2 regions of the Paenarthrobacter sp. YAF11_1 genome follow, and region 1 is predicted to be linked to the other one. Evidence: riboswitches for the same ligand, from Rfam matches in the RefSeq annotation. Region 1 holds a riboswitch; the other holds the start of a gene.

Region 1 (7,583 bases):
GGCGAGGATCACGGCGCGGGCAGCGGGACGGTCCAGATACGATCCCACGCCGCTGTTGTGATACCTGACCACCTGGACCTGATAGGCCAGGAGCGACTTCTCCTCCACAGCGGTGTCCCGGCCGGAGCCGAGCAACGTATTGAGTCCATAAACCCGCTGTCCGGAGGCGGCGGTACGCTCCAGTACGTCACGGGAGCGACCGATCAAAGACAACGCATCTGGGTTGAGTTTCACGTGGAACGCCGGATCAGAGGCGGCCAGCGCCACGTCTGCAGCGCGCACCGGAGCCGTTCCCAGCACTAAAGTCCGCGGTTTGGAAGACGTCATCAGAAATCCAGGAGATTCTGCCGGAACCCACCGTTGCCGTAACTCGTCCTCAACAGGCCTCGCCGCCGTAGTTCAGGGGTGAGCTTGTCCAGGACACCGTGCACGGTTACCGGGTCCACGAAGCCGGAGAAGAGGAACCCGTCGCCGCCCACCTCGGAGCCGGTCGACTCAAGGTAATCTGCGATCTCGCCCACCGTGCCGATGATCGAATCCCCTGCCCCGCCGCTCCGGGCCTGCAGGATCTCGCGCAGCGTGGAACCGGGAGGGGCCGCCTTGGTGAAGTGTTCCAACGTCCCCTGGTTGCTGTTGGTACTCAGCTCCGGGAGGGGTGCGTCGAGGTCGAACTGCTTGAAGTCGATCACCGACAGGTAGGAGATGGAGTTCAGCTGGCTGTCGATGTCGCGCTGGGTGAGCTCACGACGCCGGGCCCGCAATTCCTCGGCCTCGGCAGCAGAACCAACCACGGTGGGCTTCAGGACAAAAAGTACCTTGACGTCGTCGGGGTTCCTGCCGGCTTTGGCGGCCTCCGCGCGAATCGAGTCACGGTAGGACTTCATGCCTTCAACACCACGGGCCAACGCAATGGCCACATCGGCATGACCACCCGCGAACGCCTTGCCCCGGGGAGACGCGCCAGCCTGGACCAGTACGGGTTCCTCCGGCAGCGGCGCCGTATTCAGTGGACCGCGGACCTTGAAAAAGTCGCCGTCGTGGTTGATCGGGTGGACCTTGGTGTGGTCGGCAAACACCCCAGCGGAGACGTCCTCAAGGACAGCGCCCGGTTCCCAGCTCCGCCAGAGCCGCCTGACGACGTCGACGAATTCCTCCGCTCTTTCATACCTAAGGTCGTGTTCAATCTGCTGGTCCAACCCGTAGTTCTGGGCGGCGAGGTCACTGCCGGACGTGACCACGTTCCAGCCCAGCTGGCCCGCAGAGAAGTGCTGCAACGTGGCGAGGAGGCGGGCGGCAGTGAAGGGCGGGTAGAACGAGGCACTGACGGTCGGGACGATTCCCAGGTGCTCGGTGGCGGAGAGCAGGTACGGGACCAGCGCCAGCGGATCGTGTTTCGGGGCAAAGGAGGCGTGAGCCAGGGACACCTCCGCAGATCCGCCATACGTGTCCGGCACGGTGAGGGAATCCTCGATGATGAAGAGGTCCAACCCGGATTGTTCGAACGCCCGGACAGCGTCCTGGTACAGGGCGGGTTTCTTCCAGTCGTAGCCCAGGCCGTAACCGGGCGTCCCCCACCCCTGGACACCGAATCCGTGGCCCACAAACCATCCAAAGTGCAGCATGGGCTTGAGTGTAGAACTGCTCTGTCCGTTCACCGCGACCTGATTTCATGCGAAGTTACAGGGGGACGTACTGGGTCAATTATGCTCCCGGGGCGTCATATTTGAACGCGGCTGGAGACGGCCCGGATTTTCCACATAAGGCGTATGTCGTGTTCCGCAAACAGCAGGCGTCGGGAATGATCGCTGTATGAGTGCAGCAACCACCCGCCCCTCCGCCAAGGACCGGCTGTCCAGCGTCTGGGCCCTCAAGGGTTACAAGCGGGAATGGCTGCGGCACGATCTGATTGCGGGCGCTGCACTGTTTGCTCTGCTGGTGCCCGCCGGGATGGCCTACGCGCAGGCGGCAGGGCTTCCCCCGGTCACCGGGCTCTACGCGACAGTGGTCCCGCTGCTGGTTTATGCGGTGGTGGGACCTTCCCGCATTCTGGTCCTGGGACCCGATTCTGCCCTTGCTCCCATGATTGCCGCGGCCATTGTGCCGCTGGCAGCGGGAAGCAGCGAAAAATCCGTGGCGCTGGCCGGCTTGCTGGCCGTGTTGATCGGGGCGCTCATGCTTGCGGGCTCGGCACTGAAACTGGGAGCCATCACGGGCTTGCTGTCCAAACCCATCCGGCTCGGGTACCTCAACGGAATCGCGCTGTTGGTGGCCCTTTCGCAACTCCCGGCGTTTCTGGGGATTGAGGCCGACGGCGACATCTGGCAAAAGCTCGCGAAGGTCACCACCGGGTTACTGGGCGGCGAGGTCAACATCACCGCGCTGCTGTTGGGAGTCGGGTCGCTGGCTCTCATCTGGATCCCCCGGCTCCTGAAATGGAAGGTACCCGGCGTTCTGCTGGCGGTGGTTGGCTCGTGCGTTGCGACGGCGGTCTTCGGGCTCAACGGCGACGTCAAAGTCACCGGGGTCCTGCCGCAGGGCCTGCCCATGCCCGCACTCGGGGGCATCGGCTGGGCCGACGCCCTGACGCTGCTCCCTGCCGCCGCAGGCATTGCACTCATGGCTTTCGCTGACACAGGGGTGTTGTCACAGACATTGGCAGCCAAGGAAGGGAAGAAGGTCTCCGGAAACAGGGAGATGGCTGCGCTTGGTGCAGCCAATGCTGCTACAGGCCTCCTGGGCGGGTTCCCCATCTCCGGCAGTACCTCCAGGACCCCGGTGGCCGTGGATGCCGGCGCGAAATCCCAGATGACAGGGGTGGTGGGCTCCGTGTTGGTGCTGGCGTTCATGCTGCTGGCACCGGGCGTGACCGAGTACCTGCCATCGGCAACCTTGGCCGCCGTCGTCATCGCCGCAGCCATTGCCCTCGCGGATCCAGCGGGCGTCCGGCGGCTCCTGCGCCTGAGCCGCAGCGAGTCCGTGGTGATGCTGGCCGCGTTCGTGGGAGTGCTGACGGTGGGTGTCCTCCAGGGAATCGTGGTGGCCATCGCCTTGGCGCTCCTGGATTTTGTCCGCAGGGCATGGGATCCGTACCGAACCGAACTCGGCGCCGAGGAAGGCGTCCCCGGGTATCACGACCTTGAACGGCACCCCGAAGGCGAGCGAATTCCCGGGCTCTTGATCCTCCGGTTCGATGCACCCCTGTTCTTCGGCAACGGACAGGTCCTGGCCAGCTTTGTCAGGGAGCAACTCGACGAGGCCCCGGACGAGTCCGCGGAGCCCATTACCCACGTCATCCTTGCTGCAGAACCCATCACGGGGATCGACACCACCGCCTTGGATGACCTGGTAACCCTGGACGAATGGCTGGCCAGAAAAGGAGTGGACCTGGTGTTTGCCGAGCTCAAAGGACCTGTGAAGGACAAGTTGATCCGCCTTGGTACGGCGGCCCGATTTACGCCGGACCACTTCTACCCCACTGTCGGCGCGGCAGTGCGGGCGCTTAAGGACCGGCAGTGAAGCAGCCGCCGATTACGCAACATGACGACGGTGCAGCCACCCGCAAGTGCAGCCCGACGCCCGTGGATGTTACGTTTTTCTTGAGTAATGAGTACCAGCGCAAAGCCCTGACTTGCTGGTCGGCAACCCTCTCTCCGGCGGGGTGCCTCAGGTGACTACTCGGCGTATCGACAACTCGAACTGCAAGCGTGACTGAGGAGCACCAGCAATGCCTGAACCCACTGAAGAAAAACTCTCTTACCGCCTGATTACAGGCCCGGATAATCGCGATTTCTGCGAGCGTATCCACAACTCCCTCGCCGAAGGCTATGTGCTCCATGGCAGCCCGGCAGCTACCTTCAACGGCACGGAAGTCATCGTGGCCCAGGCAATTGTGCTGCCTGCGGCGATTGCCAATGCTGACGCCGCCGTCGCCAACGCAGTGGACCAGCTCGAGAACTACGACGATGAAGAAGCATTCGAGGGCCACGCATGAGCTACGCAGGTGACCTGACCCCGCAGGATGCGTGGGCCAAGCTTGAAGAAGGCGCCATCCTGGTGGATGTGCGCACCGAGGGCGAGTGGGCCCACATCGGCATCCCGGACACCAAAGCCACTGAGAACGATCCCCTGTTCATCCAGTGGAACCTCGCCGGCGGTATCCCGAACTCCCGCTTCATAGAGGACCTGCAGCAGCAGGCACCCGAGGACGATGCCGTGGAGCTCGTCTTCATCTGCCGCTCCGGGCAGCGCTCCATCTCCGCCGCCATTGCCGCAACGCAGGCCGGCTTCACGGCCTACAACGTCCTTGAGGGCTTCGAAGGGGAACCGGACCGCTACGGTGAGCGCACCGTGAACGGCTGGAAGAACCGTGGCCTGCCGACGAATCTGGGGACCGAGTAAGTGACTTTCAATCCCGACGCCGCCGGCTGGAGCCCTGACACCCAGGCCGTTCGCGGTGGCCTTGACCGCACCAATTTCCAGGAAACATCCGAGCCCGTTTTCCTGAACTCCGGCTTTGTCTACGAATCGGCCGCTGCTGCCGAACGTGCCTTCACCGGCGAGGACGAACGCTTCGTTTACTCCCGCTACGGCAACCCCTCCGTCGCCACATTCCAGGAGCGGCTGAGGCTGCTCGAAGGCACTGAGGCGTGCTTTGCCACGGCGTCCGGCATGTCCGCGGTTTTCACTGCCCTGGGTGCCCTGCTGGCTGCAGGCGACCGTGTGGTTGCCGCCCGCTCGCTGTTCGGCTCCTGCTTCGTGATCCTCAACGAGATCCTGCCCCGCTGGGGCGTGGAGACTGTGTTCGTTGACGGCCCGGATCTGGATCAATGGCGTGAAGCCCTCTCGGAACCGACCACTGCCGTGTTCTTCGAGTCGCCGTCCAATCCCATGCAGGAAATCGTCGACATCGCCGCCGTCAGCGAACTGGCGCATGCCGCCGGGGCGACCGTCGTGGTAGACAATGTCTTCGCCACTCCCCTGCTGCAGCGTTGCGGTGAGCTGGGCGCGGACGTGATCGTGTACTCCGGCACCAAGCACATTGATGGCCAAGGTCGTGTCCTTGGCGGTGCGATCCTGGGCACCAAAGAGTTCATCGATGGTCCCGTCAAGCAGCTCATGCGCCACACCGGTCCCTCTCTTTCCGCGTTCAATGCCTGGGTGCTGACCAAGGGTTTGGAGACCATCGGACTGCGGGTAAACCACAGCTCGGCATCCGCTTTGAAGATCGCAGCGTGGCTCGAGCAGCAACCTGCCATCAGCTGGGTCAAGTACCCGCTGCTCAAGTCCCACCCGCAGTACGAGCTTGCCGCAAAGCAGATGAAGGCCGGCGGCACCGTGCTGACGTTCGAGCTGTCTCCTTCGACCGGGCGCTCAGCCAAAGAGGCTGCGTTCGCCCTGCTCGATGGCCTCCGCGTCATTGACATCTCCAACAACCTGGGCGATTCCAAGTCGCTCATCACCCACCCCGCCACCACCACCCACCGGGCCATGGGACCGGAGGGCCGGGCGGCGATCGGGCTTTCCGACGGAGTAGTCCGACTCTCTGTGGGACTGGAAGACGTGGACGACCTCGTCCTGGATCTGGAGAAGGCCCTCAAACAGGTCTAGCCTTGTTGCCATGAGCGGGAACCATCCCTATCGCCGTGCCGGAGCGGTCATCGTTGCCGGCACGGCGGTGTGGTTCGTGGGAATCTCGCCGGTCTCGCGCGTCTACATGACACCGGACGATGCCGAACGCCTGCGCATGCTGACCTCCGGACGGCGCGGTTGGATCGTGGGCCAGCACCTTACCGCCGTGGGAACCGTGGCCGTGCCGGTGGGATTCGCCGCGTTTGCCCGTGCCGTTCCGGGCAAGAACGCCGTTCCGGGCCAGAACGCCGTTCCGGGCCACAACGCACCACGTGGGAATGCGAAGAAGTGGGCTTTCGCTGCCGCCGCCGCATTGCTCGCCGGCGCCCCGCTCTTCGTCTCCAGCCTCGCCCGCCGGGCTGCTGACCTTGAGGGTTTTGCCTACCGCCAAGGATCCAGCGCGCCTTTCCTGGCCTATTCCGGGCTGCATGTTGTGGCGTTGGCCGCCTTGGGTGGGAGTCTTCTTTCCATGCCCACAAAACGCTGGATCGGCGTCACAGCTGCGGCCAGCGCACCTGTCTACGGCGCCATTCTGGTAGCGAAAAAGGACATCCCGCCGTTCTGCTTCTATCTTGTGGAAGGTCTCACGGGCGCCTACTTGATGGCCTGGGAAGAGCCGGAACCCAACAAGGCCTAAGGCCTCCTGACCCTGGACAACATGGGCGCGGGCTCCTTGTGCGCGTCGGCAGAGGTTCCGCGAACCGTCACCTTCGCTGCATGCCCGACGACGGCGGCCAGGGCTGCGTTGGTGGGCGGACTGCCCGGCTGGTTCTGGCTGCCTCGCTGCCTGTTGTTGTACCGCACCGCGGCTTCCCGTTGCTCGTGGGCGCCGTTCCCCCGCTCCAGCAGATCTGAGATCCCCGCTTTGACCAGCTCCAATTCGCCTTGGTCATCCAGCACTGGGCTCACGTAATCCACCAACGCCCAGACCACGCCCGCTGCCGGCTGGGGACGGAAATCACCGAAGTCCAGGAGATCTCCACGCAACCCCGCATTGCTGGCCTGCCAACTCGCCATCCGCAGGAGTGCCGTTGGCACCGCGGTGGGCTCAACGCCGTCGAGCATTTCCAAGGAAGCCGTCTCAACCAAAGCCCGCACCAGCACCGCAATCAACGCGGCGTCCTCGGCGCGGAGGCAGACGTCGGCCACACGGACCTCCACAGTGGGGTGGTTCCGGGAGATGCGGGCATCGAAGTAGATCATGCCCTCATCCAGGATCACGCCCGTTTCCAACAGCCGCTTCACGATGCGTCGGTAGGCAGTGAGTGATCCGAACACGGCCGACGGTCCAGAGGTGGGCCAGCGGTTCCATGCCTGCGTGCGATAGCTGTCGAAACCGGTAGGAAGGCCGCGCCAGTAGGGTGAGTTGGCGGTGAGTGCCGTGAGCACGGCGAGTTTGTCCCGGATGTGGTCCAGCACCACCACACCTTCCTCGGGGGACTCAACAGAGGTGTGCACATGGAATCCGCACGTCAGTTGTTCCGTGGCGATGATGCCGAAGCGGTCCAGCATCTCGGCATAACGGGGATCCGGGGTGGTGTGGGTGTTCGAATCCAGCGGGGAGGTGGCGATCGCGGCAACCCGTGCGCCGTGCTGGCCGGCCGCTTCATTGGCCATGGCCCGGCCGCGGCGGATCTGATGCAAAAGCTCACCGTAGCCGTGGCAGGGGCGGGTCTGGGTTTCGATCTGCTCCAGCTTGAGTTCGTGGCTGAGGCTCGTTGCGGATGCCGGCTGGTTGTGGCCCGCGAGCAGCGCATCCGCGAGGGCAAGAGGCTCTCCCGTCACAGGATGGACGATGAGCAGCTCTTCCTCAACCCCGAAAGTCCGCATGCTCCATTCTGCGTCAGGAGGCCGGTAGAGGACAGGGCCGAAGGCGAAGCGAAGGACCGCCCCCGTTTCCGCCATTCGCACCAGAGCGTGCTGGCGCGGATGGCGGAAACGGGCGCGCTAACGAT
Region 2 (7,583 bases), on a different contig from region 1:
GCTCTGGCTGCCGTGGACCTTGGCTTCGGCTCGGTCATGTACGACGGTGCACATCTGCCGTACGAGTGGAACGTCGAAGTCACCCAACGCGTCGCCGCCTATGCCCACCATCGCGGTGTTTACGTGGAGGCCGAGCTCGGCAAAGTAGGAGGCAAGGACGGCGCCCATGCCCCGGGCGTCCGGACCGACCCTGCCGAGGCCCGGGAGTTTGTTGAAGCCACTGGCGTGGATGCGCTCGCCGTGGCCGTTGGTTCCTCCCACGCCATGACGGAACGAAGCGCTGCGTTGGACCTGCACCTGATCACCCGGCTGAAGACCGCTGTGGCAAAACCGCTGGTCCTGCACGGCTCCTCAGGCGTCACAGACGAGATGCTCGTAGCCGCTATCGGCGCGGGTATGACTAAAATCAACGTATCCACACATTTGAACGGGTTCTTTACCCGCGCCGTCCGTGAGTACCTCGATGCCAACCCTGCAGTGGTGGATTCCCGGAAGTACATCAAGGCCGGCCGGGATGCCCTTGTGCTGGAGTCCGCACGTATGCTGACGCTGTTCGCCAAAGCGAAATAGCTCCGAACCCGCGAAAGGCTCGTCATGACCCGCACCGATCGGCTGACCGCCATCCTCGATCTCCTGGCCGAGTCCGGCCATGTGGAAGTCGAGGACATCGTGACGCGTCTGGGTGTGTCACCAGCCACGGCCCGACGGGACCTGGACAGCCTCGCCAAGCAGAGATTGCTCAGCCGGACCCGGGGTGGCGCCACCACAGGATCGGTGGCCTACGACCTCCCGGGACGCTACAACCGCGACGACCACGCCCAGGCCAAGCAGGACATTGCCCAGGCTGCGTCCGCACTGATCCGACCCGGTGCTGTGATCGGCCTCAGCGGTGGCACCACCAACACCGCTCTGGCCCAGTTGCTCTCCACCCGCGAAGACCTCAACGCCCCGTCCAACAGGCCCACGCTGACGGTGGTGACCAACGCCATCAACATCGCCTCGCAACTGGCAGTACGGCCCAACATCAAGATCATGGTCACCGGTGGCATCCTGAATCCGCGCTCCTACGAGCTCGTAGGCCCTTACACGGACGTCATCATGCAGAAAGTAGCTTTGGACATTGCGTTCATCGGCGTCAATGGCGTGGACCCGGACCTCGGTCCCACCATCACCGACGAAGGCGAAGCCATGGTCAACACAGTGATGGCACGCCGCGCCACGGAGTCCTACGTGGTGGCTGACTCCTCCAAAGTGGGCCGCCGCTCCTTCGCTGCCATGGCCGGTTACGACTTCAGGCACCTGATCACCGATGCCGGGATCAGCGCCGAGGACAAGGCCGCCTTCGAAGCCAAGGGCACCGAAGTCATCGTCGCATCAGCCGGCTAGCCACCGGCAAGCTGGGTGCGCCGGCTAGAACCGCATCCTGGGCGCGTGCAGCACCGAATCGTCAACATCCCTGGGCACCCACTGGCTGAACGGTGAATCGAGGCTGTATTGGCCGTCGTCGTTCCTGATCAGTGTGCGCAACTCAGCGTTGTCCGGGTTGTTGAGGGATTCGAAGTACTCAACCGTCCAATGGAACCAGCGCATGCAGAACAGGCGCATGGTCAGTCCGTGCGTCACCAGGAGAGCGTTCGGCGCATACGTGGGCTTTTGCCAGTGGCGGTACAGCGTCTCCATGAAAGACGACACGCGGTCGTACACATCGGAACCGGATTCACCCTCGCGGAACCGGTAAAAGAAGTGGCCATAGAGGTTGCGGAGCTCCTTTTGATCCTCGATTTCCCCGGCAATCTGGAAGTTGGCCCAGTCCTGCTCACGAAGCCGGGGTTCCTCAATGACCCGTTCTATCAGCGAGCCCAGATTCAACGCCTCCAAGGTCTGGTACGCCCGCAAATACGGTGAAACGTAGACGCAGACTTGTTGCCCGTCGAGCTTGCGGCGAAGGTCTTCACCGGCAACGCGGGCTTGCTCCACACCGAGGTCCGTCAATGGGATCCGGTAGTCCGGGACACGGTTGTAGATGGACGTGTCGGCGTTCGCGGCGGACTGGCCGTGCCGGATCATGAAAATTCTCGCTGGGGCACCCATCCCACCAAGCATAGGTGCGCGGTTCCCGGCAAAGTGGCAGGAACTGCGGGCAAGATAGGTACATGTTCCTTGCTTCCCGCCGACGGCTGCGCGCCGAAGTACTTATTGTGCTGGGCCTGTCCTTGGGCCAGTCGGCCGTTTATTCCGTGGTGCAACTCCTGGACAAGATGACGCGGGCTCCCTTGGCCGACGCCACCTCCACCTTGAACCGGTCCCAAAGCACCCGCGAGTACTTTGACCTCACCTACCAACTGCTGGACATCATCTTCGCCCTGGTGCCTGTGGCTCTGGTGTTCTACTTCCTGTCCTCGCATCTCCAGGCAAACCGCGAAGGCGACAACGGCTCGGCGTTCGCCCGGCTCGGCTTCAACTTTGCCCGGCCGGGCAAGGACCTGCTCCACGGTGTGGGACTTGCCGCCCTGATCGGAATTCCCTCACTGGGACTCTATGCAGCCGGTCGGGCCCTCGGCATCACCACGGCGATTGTCCCCAGCGGCCTGGACGCCTACTGGTGGACCGTGCCGGTGCTCATCCTCTCGGCCATGCGGCACGCGATCGTGGAAGAAGTGATCGTGGTGGGGTACCTCATGGACCGTTTCGGCAAGTTCGGTTGGAGCATGCCTGTGGCCATTCTGGTCAGCGCCGTCCTGCGGGGGAGTTACCACCTGTACCAGGGCTTTGGGCCGTTCATCGGCAACGTGGTCATGGGTTTGGTGTTCGCCTGGATCTATACCAAGACCAAGCGGGTCATGCCCTTGGTGATTGCCCACGCGTTGCTGGACATCGTGGCGTTCGTCGGCTTCAGCCTGTTCGGCAAGGCGATGGGACTGGGGTAGCCGGCCGTCAACGGCAACGGGCGCTTAAAAATATCCGGCCGCCATCGGTGGGTGACGTCATTGGCACCCGCTGATGGCGGCCGAAGTTTTACCGGACAGTGGTGACCGGTGCCGGGACTTGCCCGGATGGACGGGATGGTCAGATGGTGACGGCTCCTGAGGCGGTTTCGAAAGTTACTGACATGATTCCCGGAGTGCCGTGCGGTGCCATCCACTGGACAGCGACGTCCTCAAGCGGCTTTTCCACCGGCTCTCCGAGCCATTCGGTGACACGTTCCGCCGAGCCCGCAATGGTGAGGCTGGACATCTTGACGTCGCTTTCATAGATCCTGGACGGGTGGAGTGAAGGGTCGCCCTCCCACTTGAGCAGGTACGGGACCTGGGGATCTGCGATCAAGCCCAGGATACCGATCTGCTGCCACACCAGTTCGCGGCCGTCAGGGAACTTGCGGTTGCCCGGAACAGCTGAGCGGCCAAGGCGGTCCTCGAACGGTGCCAGGTCGTCAACAGCGACGCACCAGCCCATCCAGCCACCACCGGCGGCAGAGCGGGCACGAACTGCTTGGCCAAAGGGTGCTTTGTCGGAAGCGGGGTGGTCCAGGACCTCCACCACTTCCAGGTACTTGTTATCCGCAAGGGGAATGATCATGTTCCGGGTGCCGAAGCGCGGGTGCACTCCGCCCCGGACAGCGTCCACTCCCAGTGCCGCGGAAATTCGTTCGGTAGTGGCCAAAAGGCCATCTCGTTCACAGGCGTAAGAGACGTGATCCATGCGCATGGCTTCATCTTGGCACTTTGTGATCGGGGTCTCAGCTAAGTCAAGCCTAACTAAGGTGGGATGTGTATAACCGGTGCCGTGTGGCGTCATGCAGGGACGCTGAAAGTCCGAAAGATTCCACCGGCGTCACAAAGCTGTCTAAGCCTCCGGACACTTCCTAGACTGGCCCCAGCTCACATGCAGCACGTTTCCACAGAATCCATGCGCCACGAACAGGAGAACTCCATGTCCCAAGGATGGTCTTTCGAAACCCGCCAGATCCACGCAGGTCAGGAGCCTGACTCTGCCACCGGAGCCCGGGCACTGCCGATCTACCAGACCACGTCCTTCGTGTTCCCCAGTGCCGAGAGCGCAGCCAACCGGTTCGCCCTGGCCGAGCTCGCGCCCATCTACACCCGGATCGGCAACCCGACGCAGGATGCCGTGGAGCAGCGGGTCGCGAGCCTGGAAGGCGGCTTGGGTGCCCTCCTGCTGAGCTCTGGCCAGGCCGCGGAGACCTTCGCGATCCTCAACATCGCGGAGGCCGGCGACCACATCGTGGCGAGCCCCAGCCTGTACGGCGGTACCTACAACCTGCTGGCGCACACCCTGAAGAAGTTCGGCATCTCGGTGACATTCGTGGAAGACCCGGACAATCTGGACCAGTGGCGGGACGCCGTCCAGCCGAACACCAAGCTGTTTTTCGGCGAGGTAGTTTCCAACCCGCGCCAGGACGTACTGGACATCGAGGGCGTCGCCCGCACTGCCCACGAGGCCGGTGTGCCACTTATCGTGGACAACACACTGTCCACTCCCTACCTCATCCGTCCCATCGAGTGGGGCGCCGACATCGTGGTCCACTCTGCCACCAAGTACCTTGGCGGGCATGGGTCTGCCATTGCCGGCGTGATTGTGGACTCCGGCAACTTCGACTTCGGCCAGGACCCGGAACGCTTCCCGGGTTTCAATACCCCTGACCCGAGCTACAACGGCCTGGTGTACGCCCGCGATCTTGGCAAGGACGGTGCGCTCGGCGCCAATCTTTCCTACGTCCTGAAGGCGCGGGTCCAGCTTCTTCGCGACCTCGGCTCCGCTGTGTCCCCGTTCAATGCTTTCCTGATCGCCCAGGGGCTGGAGACGTTGAGCTTGCGCGTCGAACGTCACGTAGCCAACGCCACCAAGGTGGCCGAGTGGCTGGAAGCCCACGACGACGTCGAATCGGTCGCCTATGCCGGCCTGCCGTCCAGCCCGTGGTACGACCGTGGCCGGAAGTACGGTCCACAGGGCACCGGCGCCATTGTTGCCTTCAACATCAAGGGCGGCGTTGAAGCGGGCAAGCGCTTCGTGGACGGACTGGAACTGCACTCGCATGTTGCCAACATCGGCGATGTCCGCTCGCTGGTCATCCACCCGGCGTCCACTACGCACAGCCAGCTGACGGTTGAACAGCAGTTGGTGGCCGGCGTGAACCCCGGCCTGGTGCGTTTGTCCGTGGGGATTGAGCACGTGGATGACATCATCGCCGACCTCGAAGCCGGGTTCCGGGCCGCCAAGGGAGCCTGAACCCAGCCCCGAAAGCAGCGGCCCGACCGCACCTGGCACTGTTCCTGGATGCCACCCGGACCGACGATTATTCGCCGGGTGGCATTCCGGAGTGCTGCTTCCTGAACGAAAACGCCCTAAACCGTCACACTGATGTCACATTCTTCGCCATAACCGCCCTGTATTTCCTAGACTCTTCGTATTAGGTCATGAGTGCCAGCACATAGCCCCGGCTTGCTGGCCGGCAACCCTCCTCCGCGGTGGGGTGCCCCGGGTGAAGACCTGGCCTGTTCGCACGCAAGGCGACGGGCAAGCGCGAGGTTAAGGTGTCAAAGGAATGACCATTACTGCTACAGCCCTTCCAAAATCCGGAGAAGAAGACGGCACCGTCAAGTACGCCGCCATTGGGTCGCTGGACCTTGAAGCCGGCGGATTCCTTCCCGACGTCGTCCTCGCTTATGAGACCTGGGGGCAGCTGAACGCCGATGCCTCCAATGCCGTGCTCATCCAGCATGCCCTCACAGGGAGCACGCACGTTGCCCGGGGAGCCACGGACGAAGAGGGATGGTGGGAGCAGCTGGTAGGCCCCGGTGCCACCATCGACACCAACAGGTTCTTTGTCATCTCCATCAACATCGTGGGCGGCTGCTACGGCAGCACCGGACCGTCCTCGGAGGCGCCGGATGGCCGTCCTTGGGGCTCGCGGTTCCCCTTGGTCACCCTGCGCGACAGCACCGAGGCTGAGGCGCGCCTGGCCGAAGCCCTGGGAATCGAGGCCTGGCACGCAGTGTTGGGCGGGTCGATGGGCGGCGCCCGCGCCTTGGAATGGGCAGCGACTTTCCCGGAGCGGGTGAAACGCTGCGCCGTGATATCCGTGGGTGCCTACAGCACGGCCGAGCAGATCGCCTTTGCACAGGCCCAAACCCTGGCCATTCGTCAGGACCCGAACTTCAACAACGGCGATTACTACGGTGGCACGGCCCCCGAACACGGACTCGCCCTGGCCCGGCGCATCGCCCACATCACCTACCGCTCGGCGCTGGAATTGGATTTCCGCTTTGGCCGGGAAGCCCAGCACCAGGAGACACCACTGGCCGCTGCGGTCCTGGGGGAGCGTGGCCGCTATCAGGTGGAGAGCTACCTGGACCACCAGGGAACAAAGCTCGTCCGACGATTTGATGCCAACAGCTATATCGCCATCACCGAAGCCCTGATGTCCCACGACGTCGCACGCGGCCGTGGATCGCTGGAGGCAGCATTGTCACGCGCCACTGCGGAGTTCTTCGTGGCAGCGGTGGACAGCGACCGCTTGTATTTCCCGGCCCAATCCCGGGAATTGGCGGCAGCCCTGCCGGGTGATGTTCCGGTCCACGTCATTGAGGCGCCGATCGGCCACGACGGGTTCCTGACGGAAATCGGCCAGCTCTCAGCCCAGCTCCAGGACGCGTTTTTCGCCTAAGCGCCACGTTCGTTCAACGGCGTCAGCCGTTCATGATGTCGCCGCGCTGCTTCATGTAATCCTCCATGGCGATCTCCCCGTTGCTGAACTTTGCGTCCAGTTCTGCCAGCTTGCGGGCGCGGTAGCCTTGCGGCTCAGATCCGTTGTTGGCCGGGAAAGGCGTGGGGGATGAAGAGTTCGACGGCGGCCCGGACTGCGGTTCGTCATCCACAGGGCGGATGACGGTGGGCCCGGATGGGTAGCCCGGGTAGCCCTGCGAGGGGTAGTTCTGCCCGGGGTAACCCTGACTCGGGTAACCCTGTCCAGGCTGGTCCTGTCCCCGGTAATCCTGCGCAGGGTAGTTCTGCGGCGGGTAATTCTGCGCCGGATAGCCAGGGCCGGGCAGGTTCTGCTGCGGGGGATAGCCGGGGCCGCGGAAGGTTCCGTTCTGGATCCGGCGCGCGCGGGATCGGTTGTACATGCGGATCCCGAGCGGAATCAGCCACGAGCAGACGATGATCCAGAAGATCAGATTGTTCACAGTGCAGGCCTCCTAGGTCTTATCCCAGCTTAGCCCGGTCGTGCGGCGTGAACTCCGGCGCCTGCAGTGAGCGCTTCAGAGGAGCTTGGCCTCCATGCCCAGGAACTGCCCATAGCGTTCCACTTCGACGTCCAGGGCCATCTGTTCGGGAGGGCTTGTTGGCCGGTTCGTGCGGACATCCAGTTGGCAGGCTCCACCGGAGAATCCATGGCGCCACCATCCGGCCAACCTGCCATCCAGCAGGACCACGTGCATGGGCCCGTTGTCCTCGGGGAAGTAGGGTGCAGTCCCGCCCAAGTAGTGCCGGGACTGCGAATAGCCCATAACGTATTCGTCATAGCACTGGATGAGGTCGACGCGGGGGAGCCCTGCGTCATG

The links. A riboswitch is a leader RNA that binds a small molecule or an ion and turns the genes downstream of it on or off. The one in region 1 is predicted to bind S-adenosylmethionine.
Region 2: another riboswitch for S-adenosylmethionine. It lies ahead of metX (homoserine O-acetyltransferase MetX); the one in region 1 lies ahead of AB4Y77_RS07995 (DUF1737 domain-containing protein).

The regions. Positions count from the first base shown of each region.
Region 1 covers NZ_JBFRDF010000004.1:96,389-103,971, reverse strand. Annotated here, with positions in the region: gene AB4Y77_RS08010 (aromatic amino acid ammonia-lyase) at 1-327, opposite strand, end outside; gene AB4Y77_RS08005 (NtaA/DmoA family FMN-dependent monooxygenase) at 327-1,655, opposite strand; gene AB4Y77_RS08000 (SulP family inorganic anion transporter) at 1,810-3,516, shown strand; SAM riboswitch class IV at 3,600-3,711, shown strand; gene AB4Y77_RS07995 (DUF1737 domain-containing protein) at 3,725-3,991, shown strand; gene AB4Y77_RS07990 (rhodanese-like domain-containing protein) at 3,988-4,398, shown strand; gene AB4Y77_RS07985 (O-succinylhomoserine sulfhydrylase) at 4,399-5,607, shown strand; gene AB4Y77_RS07980 (hypothetical protein) at 5,618-6,265, shown strand; gene AB4Y77_RS07975 (glutamate--cysteine ligase 2) at 6,262-7,458, opposite strand.
Region 2 covers NZ_JBFRDF010000003.1:411,548-419,130, forward strand. Annotated here, with positions in the region: gene AB4Y77_RS07270 (class II fructose-bisphosphate aldolase) at 1-570, shown strand, start outside; gene AB4Y77_RS07275 (DeoR/GlpR family DNA-binding transcription regulator) at 595-1,386, shown strand; gene AB4Y77_RS07280 (histidine phosphatase family protein) at 1,411-2,091, opposite strand; gene AB4Y77_RS07285 (CPBP family intramembrane glutamic endopeptidase) at 2,154-2,927, shown strand; gene AB4Y77_RS07290 (VOC family protein) at 3,067-3,705, opposite strand; gene AB4Y77_RS07295 (bifunctional o-acetylhomoserine/o-acetylserine sulfhydrylase) at 3,907-5,247, shown strand; SAM riboswitch class IV at 5,432-5,548, shown strand; gene metX (homoserine O-acetyltransferase MetX) at 5,564-6,685, shown strand; gene AB4Y77_RS07305 (hypothetical protein) at 6,708-7,205, opposite strand; gene AB4Y77_RS07310 (winged helix DNA-binding domain-containing protein) at 7,281-7,583, opposite strand, start outside.